2 regions of the Streptomyces sp. NBC_00370 genome follow, and region 1 is predicted to be linked to the other one. Evidence: predicted binding sites of a transcription regulator. Region 1 holds the regulator's gene; the other holds the start of a gene.

What was found. Region 1 encodes HspR, which represses chaperone genes until heat shock. Its sites were predicted from a motif close to TTGAGNNNNNNNNNCTCAA; they were not measured.
Region 2: lon (endopeptidase La) is a predicted target of HspR. The motif match lies at 2,588-2,606, and genes of this name have one in related genera.

What each region holds. Positions count from the first base shown of each region.
Region 1 is NZ_CP107968.1:4,024,507-4,028,918, forward strand. Features, by position in the region: gene OHS57_RS17920 (helix-turn-helix transcriptional regulator) at 1-416, shown strand, start outside; gene OHS57_RS17925 (helix-turn-helix transcriptional regulator) at 554-1,531, shown strand; gene OHS57_RS17930 (heat shock protein transcriptional repressor HspR) at 1,592-2,062, opposite strand; gene dnaJ (molecular chaperone DnaJ) at 2,067-3,257, opposite strand; gene grpE (nucleotide exchange factor GrpE) at 3,303-3,977, opposite strand; gene dnaK (molecular chaperone DnaK) at 3,974-4,412, opposite strand, start outside.
Region 2 is NZ_CP107968.1:5,800,735-5,805,146, reverse strand. Features, by position in the region: gene lon (endopeptidase La) at 154-2,565, opposite strand; gene OHS57_RS26005 (DUF4259 domain-containing protein) at 2,755-3,165, shown strand; gene OHS57_RS26000 (GNAT family N-acetyltransferase) at 3,208-3,843, shown strand; gene OHS57_RS25995 (hypothetical protein) at 3,942-4,334, shown strand; gene OHS57_RS25990 (RNA polymerase sigma factor) at 4,387-4,412, shown strand, end outside.

The DNA of each region.
Region 1 (4,412 bases):
GTACGAAGGTGGAGATACGCACGCTCGAACAGCTCGTGGAGCGGCTGATCATCTGCGACGACACCGTGGCCTTCATCCCGGCCCGCAACGACAACACGGTCGCGCTCGAACTGCGCCACCCCGGTCTGGTGTCGTATCTCACCAAGGTCTTCGAGCACCTGTGGCAGCGCGCCACCCCACTGCTCGAACCCATCGCGTCCGCCCCCGACCCCGAGGGCATCACCGACGTCCAGCGGTCCATCGCCAAGCTGCTCATCGAGGGCCTGGTCGACGAGACGATCGCCCGGCGGCTCGGCATGAACGTCCGCACCTGCCGTGCGCACATCGCGAAGCTCGCGGCCTCGCTCGGCAGCGGCAGCCGCGCACAACTCGGTTTCCTGATAGCGCAGTCGGGGATCCTTGACGAGAAGAACTGAGGGCGGTGCCGGCGGGTGCCACCGGGGGCTGACCCGTTTCACGGGGAGCTACGCTTCACGACCGGCGACCCGACGGCAAGACGGCGGACGCTTCGCACGTCAGAAGTTCCGGTTTTGGAAGGTGGGGACGACGGCGGATGGCGCGAGAGGCCGAACCCGCGCGAGACAGCCTGCTGCCGCTCGCGGCACGGGAGTTGTACGCGCGCCTGGCGGCCGGTGAGGACGTACCGCCCGACGCCGAGGGCCTGGCGAGCCTGCACCGCCGCGGACTCGCCCGTACGGACCCGGCGAGCGGCCACGTCAGCGTGCTCGACCTGGACGACGTGGAGCAGCGGCTGCGCGGATCCGTCCGGGACGCCCTGACCCACTCCGTCGGGCTCGTCGCCGAACTGCACACCGCCGTGGACGACTTGCGCGCACGCCATGCCGCGGCCCGCCCGGGTGCCGCTCCTTCGCCCGGCGCACTCTTCGTGGAGGGCAAGGACGCCGTCAACCGGTCCATAGCCGCCGCCTGCGACAGCGCGCGGGAGGAAATGCTCTGCGCCCAGCCGGGGCCGCGTACGCGCCGTTCCCTGGCTCTGGCCGAGGGCCGGGACACCGAGCTGCTGGAGCGCGGCGTGTCGGTCCGCACGCTCTACCGCGCGAGCAACAAGACCAACCCCGCCGTGCATGAGCGGGTGAGGACGATGCGGCCGAAGGGCGGCCAGTTCCGCACGCTGGCCAGCCCGTTCCTGCTGATGATCATCTTCGACCGCCGACTGGCCTTCCTGGTGGACCGGCTGGAGGGCCGCCCGGCCGCCGACGGCGCCTGGCAGGTGCGCGACCCGGCCGTCTGCGCCTTCCTCGCCGATGTCTTCGAGCAGCAGTGGGTACGGGCCGACGAGTGGCTGACGCCGGCGCCGTCCGGCGCCCCCGTGGTCAGCACGCAGCTCCAGCGCGCCATCCTGCGCGAGCTGTGCGCGGGACACGACCAGCAGCAGATCGCCAAGACCCTGGGCTACAGCGCCCGTACGGTCAACGCCCATCTGACGGACCTGCGCGGGCGGTTGGGCTTCCGCACCGTCTACCAGCTCACCCACTGGTGGGCGACGTGCGAGGAACGCGAACTGGACTGAGCCCCGCCAGGTGGTGGCGGGGCCCGGTCCAGCAGCTCGGTGCGTATCCGCAAGCGCGGCTCAGTCGGTGGGCCGCTTCGGGCGCCACACCACCAGCGCCGACGCCGACTGGACGTCCTGGTACGGCACGAGGTCACGGCGGTACGACGCGTGCACCTGCGCCTCACGCTGCTGCATCGCGGCGGCGGCGCCGTCCACGGCGGCGGCCAGCTCGGCGACCCTGGCCTGCAGCGCGGCGACCTGGTTCTCCAGCTCGATGATGCGCTTGATGCCGGCGAGGTTGATGCCCTCGTCCTGCGACAGCTGCTGCACCTGGCGGAGCAGCTCGATGTCGCGGGCCGAGTAACGCCGGCCCCGGCCCGCCGTGCGGTCAGGGGAGACCAGGCCGAGCCGGTCGTACTGCCTGAGTGTCTGCGGGTGCAGACCGGAGAGCTGGGCCGCCACCGAGATGACGTACACCGGCGTCTCCTCGGTCAGTTCGTAGGCCCTCGTGAACGCCGAGGGCCGGCTGCGCCGACCGTCCCTGTCCATGACGTCATGCTCCCTTCGCGGCCTGGAACAACTCCGCCCGCGGGTCCTCGTCTCCGGTCGCCTTCCGATAGGCCTCGAGCGCGTCGCGTGCCTGCGTCCCGAGATCCTTGGGGACGACCACCTCGACGGTGACCAGCAGGTCGCCGCGCGTGCCGTCCTTACGTACCGCACCCTTGCCACGGGCGCGCATGGTCCGGCCGTTGGGGGTGCCGGCCGGGAGCTTCAGGGTCACGGCGGGACCGCCCAGGGTCGGCACCTTCACCTCGCCGCCGAGCGCCGCCTCCGAGAAGGTGACGGGCACGGTGACGGTGAGGTTGTCGCCCTTGCGGCCGAACACCGGGTGGGCGTGCACATGCACGACCACGTACAGATCGCCGGCCGGGCCGCCCCGCTCGCCGGGAGTGCCCTTGCCGCGCAGCCTGATCCGCTGCCCGTCACTGACGCCCGCCGGGATACGGACCTGGATGGACCGCGACGACTTGGCGCGCCCGCTGCCCTTGCAGACCTCGCAGGGGTCCTGGGCGATGAGCCCGCGGCCCTTGCAGTCCACGCACGGGTCGGTCAGCGAGAATCCGCCGCCGGTGCCGCGCGAGACCTGGCCGGTGCCGACACAGGTCGGGCAGACCCTGGGTGTGCCGTTCTTGTCGCCGGTGCCCGAACACGCCTTGCAGGGCGCCTGGCTGGACATCCGCAGCGGGACCGTGGACCCGTCGACCGCCTCGGTGAAGCTGAGCGTCACCTCGGACTCGATGTCCTGGCCGCGGCGCGGCTGCGTACGCGTGCCCGCGCCGCCCCTGTTGAACAGACCGCCGAACACGTCCCCGAGGCCGCCGCCGAAACCGCCGGCGCCGCCGGGCTGCTGTCCGCCACCGCCCTGGGGGCCGCCTCCGAAGAGGTCCCCCAGGTCGAAGTTGAACGAACCGCCGCCCGCGCCGGGGCCCGGCCGGAAGCCGCCGTTGCCGAACAGGGCGCGCGCCTCGTCGTACTCCTTGCGGCGCTTCGCGTCGCCCAGTACGTCGTTGGCCTCGGAGATCTCCTTGAAGCGGTCCTCGGCCTTGGCGTCGCCCTTGTTGGCGTCCGGGTGGAACTCGCGGGCGAGCTTCCGGTACGCCTTCTTGATCTCGGCCTCTGTGGCGTCCTTGGGGACGCCGAGAACCTTGTAGTAGTCCTTCTCCACGAAGTCCTTCGTGCTCATTCCCGACGTCCCTCCTCTCCGCCTGTCACTGCTGTCACTGCCGCGTCAGCCCTCGTCCGGGCCACCGCTCTCCTTGCTGTCGACGTCACCGGCCGGGTTGCCCTGCTCGTCGGCCGCCTTGGCCTGCGCCCCCGGCTGGGGCTCCGCCACCGCGACCCGCGCGGGCCTGATGGTCCGCTCGCCGAACCGGTACCCAGGCTGCAGGATCGCGACGCACGTCGTCTCCGTGACATCCGGCGCATACGAGTGCATCAGTGCCTCGTGGATCGTCGGGTCGAAGGGCTCGCCCTCCTTGCCGAACGTCTGCAGTCCGAGCTTGGCCGCCACGTTCTCCAGCGACTCACCGACGGACTTGAAGCCGCCGACGAGCTCGTCATGGTCACGTGCCCGGCCGATGTCGTCGAGTACGGGGAGGAGTTCGGTCAGCAGATTCGCGATGGCGATCTCCTTGACCTGGATCCGGTCCCGCTCCACCCGACGGCGGTAGTTCTGGTACTCCGCCTGGAGCCGCTGGAGGTCCGCCGTGCGCTCACCGAGCGCCATCCGGGCCTGATCCAGCTGAGCTGTCAGAGCGATCTGCTGTGCTGCGTCCCCGGCCGGGGCCGCCGGGCCCGGCTCCTTGTCGGAGTCCGGCTCGGCGGCGTGCGGCGTGGCGTCATCCGAGGAGGCGCCGGAGGGGACGTCGGGCTTCTCGTCGAAGCCCGGAGTCTCCTCGGTCACGCCGCCCCACCCTTCGTGTCACGCTCGTCGTCGACGATCTCGGCGTCGACCACGTCGTCGTCCTGCTTGGCCTGCTGCTCGGTGCCGCCGTCGGCCGGGGCCTCCGTGGCGCCGTCCGCCTGCGCGTTGGCGTACATGGCCTGGCCGAGCTTCTGCGAGACGGCGGCGACCTTCTCGGTCGACGTACGGATCTCGGCGGTGTCCTCGCCCTTGAGCTTTTCCTTCAGCTCGGCGATGGACTCCTCGACCTCGGTCTTCACGTCACCGGGGACCTTGTCCTCGTTGTCCTTGAGGAACTTCTCCGTCTGGTAGACGAGCTGCTCGGCCTGGTTGCGCGTCTCGGCGGACTCGCGGCGCTTGTGGTCCTCGTCCGCGTACTGCTCCGCCTCCTGGCGCATCCGGTCGACCTCGTCCTTCGGCAGCGAGGAGCCGCCG
Region 2 (4,412 bases), 1.8 Mb from region 1:
GATCGTCGGGAAGGGGCCGGGACGCGACACGGCGGCCGCGCGCGGAACAGATCGTTCCGTGCGCGGCCGCCGTCGCGGTACCGCTTTGTCCGGGTGGCCCGGGGCTCGGCCCGTTGTCCCCGCCGGGGCTCAGGCCCGTCGCCCCGGCCGGGCTCAGGCCGCGGCCTGGACCGGTACCTCCGCCGGGGACAGCGCGATCTCCAGCACCTGCCGGACATCCGTGACCGGGTGGACCTCCAGCCGGTCGAGGACCTCGGCCGGTACGTCGTCCAGGTCGGCCTCGTTGCGCTTGGGGATCACGACCGTCGTGATACCCGCCTGGTGCGCGGCCAGCAGCTTCTGCTTCAGACCGCCGATGGGCAGCACCCGCCCGGTCAGCGAGACCTCACCCGTCATGGCGACGTCCGTGCGGACCTGGCGGCCGCTCAGCAGCGAGGCGAGAGCGGTCGTCATCGTGATGCCCGCGCTCGGACCGTCCTTCGGGACGGCGCCCGCCGGGAAGTGGATGTGCACACCCCGGTCCTTCAGGTCGGCGACCGGCAGCTCCAGTTCGGCGCCGCGCGAGCGCAGGAAGGAGAGCGCGATCTGCGCGGACTCCTTCATCACGTCACCCAGCTGGCCCGTCAGGGTCAGCCCCGAGCCGCCCGTCTCCGGGTCGGCCAGCGACGCCTCGACGAACAGCACGTCACCACCGGCGCCGGTGACGGCGAGGCCCGTGGCCACGCCCGGCACCGCCGTACGCCGCTCCGCCGGGTCCTGCGCCGACTCGGGCACGTGGTGCGGCCGGCCGATCAGACCGCGCAGGTCGTCGGGTCCGACGCTGAACGGCAGCTCGCGCTCGCCGAGTTCGTGCTGGGCCGCCACCTTGCGGAGCAGCCGCGCGATGCCGCGCTCCAGGTTCCGTACGCCCGCCTCGCGGGTGTACTCCCCTGCCAGCTTGCGCAGCGCGCCGTCCTCCAGGGTGACCTCGCCGGTCTCCAGACCCGCGCGCTCCAGCTGCCGGGGCAGCAGGTGGTCGCGGGCGATGACGACCTTCTCGTCCTCGGTGTAGCCGTCGAGCCTGACCAGCTCCATCCGGTCGAGCAGCGCCTCGGGAATGGCTTCCAGGACGTTGGCCGTGGCGAGGAACACCACGTCGGACAGGTCGAGCTCGACCTCCAGGTAGTGGTCGCGGAACGTGTGGTTCTGCGCCGGGTCCAGGACTTCGAGCAGGGCCGCGGCCGGGTCGCCGCGGTAGTCCGAGCCGACCTTGTCGATCTCGTCGAGCAGGACGACCGGGTTCATCGAACCGGCCTCCTTGATCGCCCGGACGATACGGCCGGGCAGCGCGCCGACGTAGGTGCGCCGGTGGCCGCGGATCTCCGCCTCGTCCCGGACACCGCCGAGTGCGACCCGGACGAACTTGCGTCCCATGGAGTGCGCGACGGACTCGCCGAGCGAGGTCTTGCCGACCCCGGGCGGGCCGACGAGGGCCAGGACGGCGCCGCCGCGCCGGCCGCCGACCACACCGAGCCCGCGGTCGGCCCTGCGCTTGCGCACGGCCAGGTATTCGGTGATGCGCTCCTTGACGTCCTCCAGGCCCGCGTGCTCGGCGTCGAGGATCGTCTTGGCGCCCTGGATGTCGTACTCGTCCTCGGTGCGCTCGTTCCACGGCAGTTCGAGGACGGTGTCCAGCCACGTGCGGATCCAGGAGCCCTCGGGGCTCTGGTCCGACGAGCGCTCCAGCTTCTCGACCTCCTTCAGTGCGGCTTCGCGCACCTTCTCCGGGAGATCGGCGGCCTCGACGCGGGTGCGGTAGTCGTCCGACTCGTCCTCGTCGCCCTCGCCGTTCAGCTCGCGCAGTTCCTTGCGTACGGCTTCGAGCTGGCGCCGCAGCAGGAAGTCACGCTGCTGCTTGTCGACGCCTTCCTGGACGTCCTTGGCGATGGACTCGGCGACGTCCTGCTCGGCGAGGTGTTCGCGCAGCTGGCTGATGGCGAGCTTCAGCCGGGCCACCGGGTCGGTGGTCTCCAGCAGCTCCACCTTCTGGGCGGTGGACAGGAAAGGTGAGTAACCGGCGTTGTCGGCGAGCGCGGACACGTCCTCGATCTGCTGGACGCGGTCCACGACCTGCCAGGCGCCGCGCTTCTTCAGCCAGTCGGTGGCGAGCGCCTTGTATTCCTTGATCAGTTCCGTGACGGAGCCGGGCAGCGGGTCGGGGGTGACTTCGTCGACGGCGATGCCCTCGACCCAGAGGGCCGCGCCGGGTCCGCTCGTGCCGGAGCCGATCTGTACGCGGCCTCTGCCGCGGATCAGCGCACCGGGATCCCCGTCGGACAGCCTGCCCACCTGCTCGACGGTGCCGAGCACGCCGGTTGCGGCGTACGACCCGTCGATCCGTGGCACAAGCAGCACCTGAGGCTTCCCGGCACCGGACCCGCCCGTACGCGCGGCGGCCTGGGCGGCCTCCACAGCGGCGCGGACCTCGGTGTCGGACAGGTCGAGCGGAACCACCATGCCGGGCAGCACGACCTCGTCGTCGAGCGGCAGCACGGGAAGCGTGAGCGGGGTGGAAATGGAGGCCATGATCTCCCCTTCGGCAGTTAGGTTGAGCTATGTGGACTCAATGCATGTGAGCCCGCCAATGTTCCCCGGCCGCCGTTCGCTCTGAGCGATAGCAATCGAGCGGCTGGAATCCCCTCCGTACGGCGCCGGCCGGCGATGTCAGTGCGGCCTGCCACGATGCCCGGACGTGATCGCGATCAGGAGGAACACATGGGCACCTGGGACGTCGGCCCCTTCGACAACGACACCGCGGCGGACTGGTGCGGCCACCTCGACGACGCCGCCCCGGACGCGCGCCACGGACTGGTCAGGGACGCGCTGGCCCGAACGGCCGGCACCACCGGCTACCTGGACTCGGACGTCGCCGACGAAGCGGTCGCGGCAGCGGCCCTGGTCGCCGCGCAATGCCCGGCCGGCGAGCCGGCCAACCCGCACTACGGCCCGAAGGAACCCCTCCCGGACCTCACCGACCTCCGCACCCTCGCCCTGCGGAGCATCGACCGCGTCGTGACCGAGCCGTCCGAACTCCTGGAACTGTGGGAGGAGGCGGGGGACGGCCCCTGGCAGGCGGGCATCAACCGGCTCCGCGGCGCGCTCGCACCCGAATCCACGCCCCTCTGATTTCACTTCCCGGGGAACGACCGCCCCTGCTGTAATAGTCCCATGGATAATTCGACCATTACGTCAGCCTGGGTGGCCGGCTGGGCCGTCTCTCGTTCCACTGCGGCGCCCGTCGAGCGGCCGTGGGGGTATCGCATCGACGTCGGGCAGCCGGGGCACGTGCTGCGGCATGTGCTGCCCGAGCCGGACGGGGCGACCGTGCGGATGCTCTGCGGGAGCGAGACCGAGCCGGGTACCTGGCTGCGGCTGCTCGCGGCGCCCGAGGCGGTCGGCGGATGGATAACCCCGGGCTGGAAAGTGCCGGACGACCCCGGCTTCCTGATGTTCACCGCCCTGCGCCGGTCACCCCTGCCCGAGCCGCCCGCCGGGTACGCGGTGCGCACCGAGCGGACGGACGGGGTCGTACGGGTACGGGTGCCGACCGGGGACGGCGGGCCGGCCGCGCGCGGGCAGGCGGGGCTGGCCGGGGAGACCGCCGTCGTCGACCAGGTCGAGACCGACGCGGGACACCGCAGAAAGGGTCTCGGCCGGCTCGTGATGCGCACCCTCGAAACGGCGGCGGCCGACGCGGGCGCCACGACCGGCATCCTCGCGGGCACGACCGACGGACGCGCGCTGTACAGCGCGCTCGGATGGCGGCTGCACGGTCCAATCACCGGCGTCGTACGGGTCGGCTGACCACGCGCGCCGCGCGCCCCCTGCGGGCGCCGTGCGTGACTCGGCCATACCTGTTCCGGCGAGACATCTCCCGCGCGTCCGGGGACAAGTGAACAGGTATGAGTACTCAACAGACAGGACCCCCCGACGAATTGCGCGTCGGCGCCAGGCCACGCGCCGAGGTGGAGCAGGCGTACCGCGCGCTCGCCGACGTCGCAGCGGGCACCGCCCAGCAGACCCAGCTCTCCCGCGGCTCCCTGACGGCCTACCTCTGGGCTCTCGGCCGCGGCGAAACGGCCCCGGTCACCGGCGCCGTCAGCACGGGCGCCCCCGACCTGCCCCTGCTGACGGCGGAGACGGACGCGGCGGTCGTCCAACTGGAGGACGCCACCCAGCGGACGGTCCCGCGCGACTACATCCACGGCGTCCACGAAGCACTGTCCTGGATCTGCGGCCACACCAACACCCGCCCGGCAGCCCCGGCACCCCACCCGGGCGACCACACCCACTGAGCGTCACGCGACGCGGTGAACCGGTCGGGTGCCCGCGAGCGACAGACAGGGCGTGAGACTGTTCCGCCCCATGGGGGG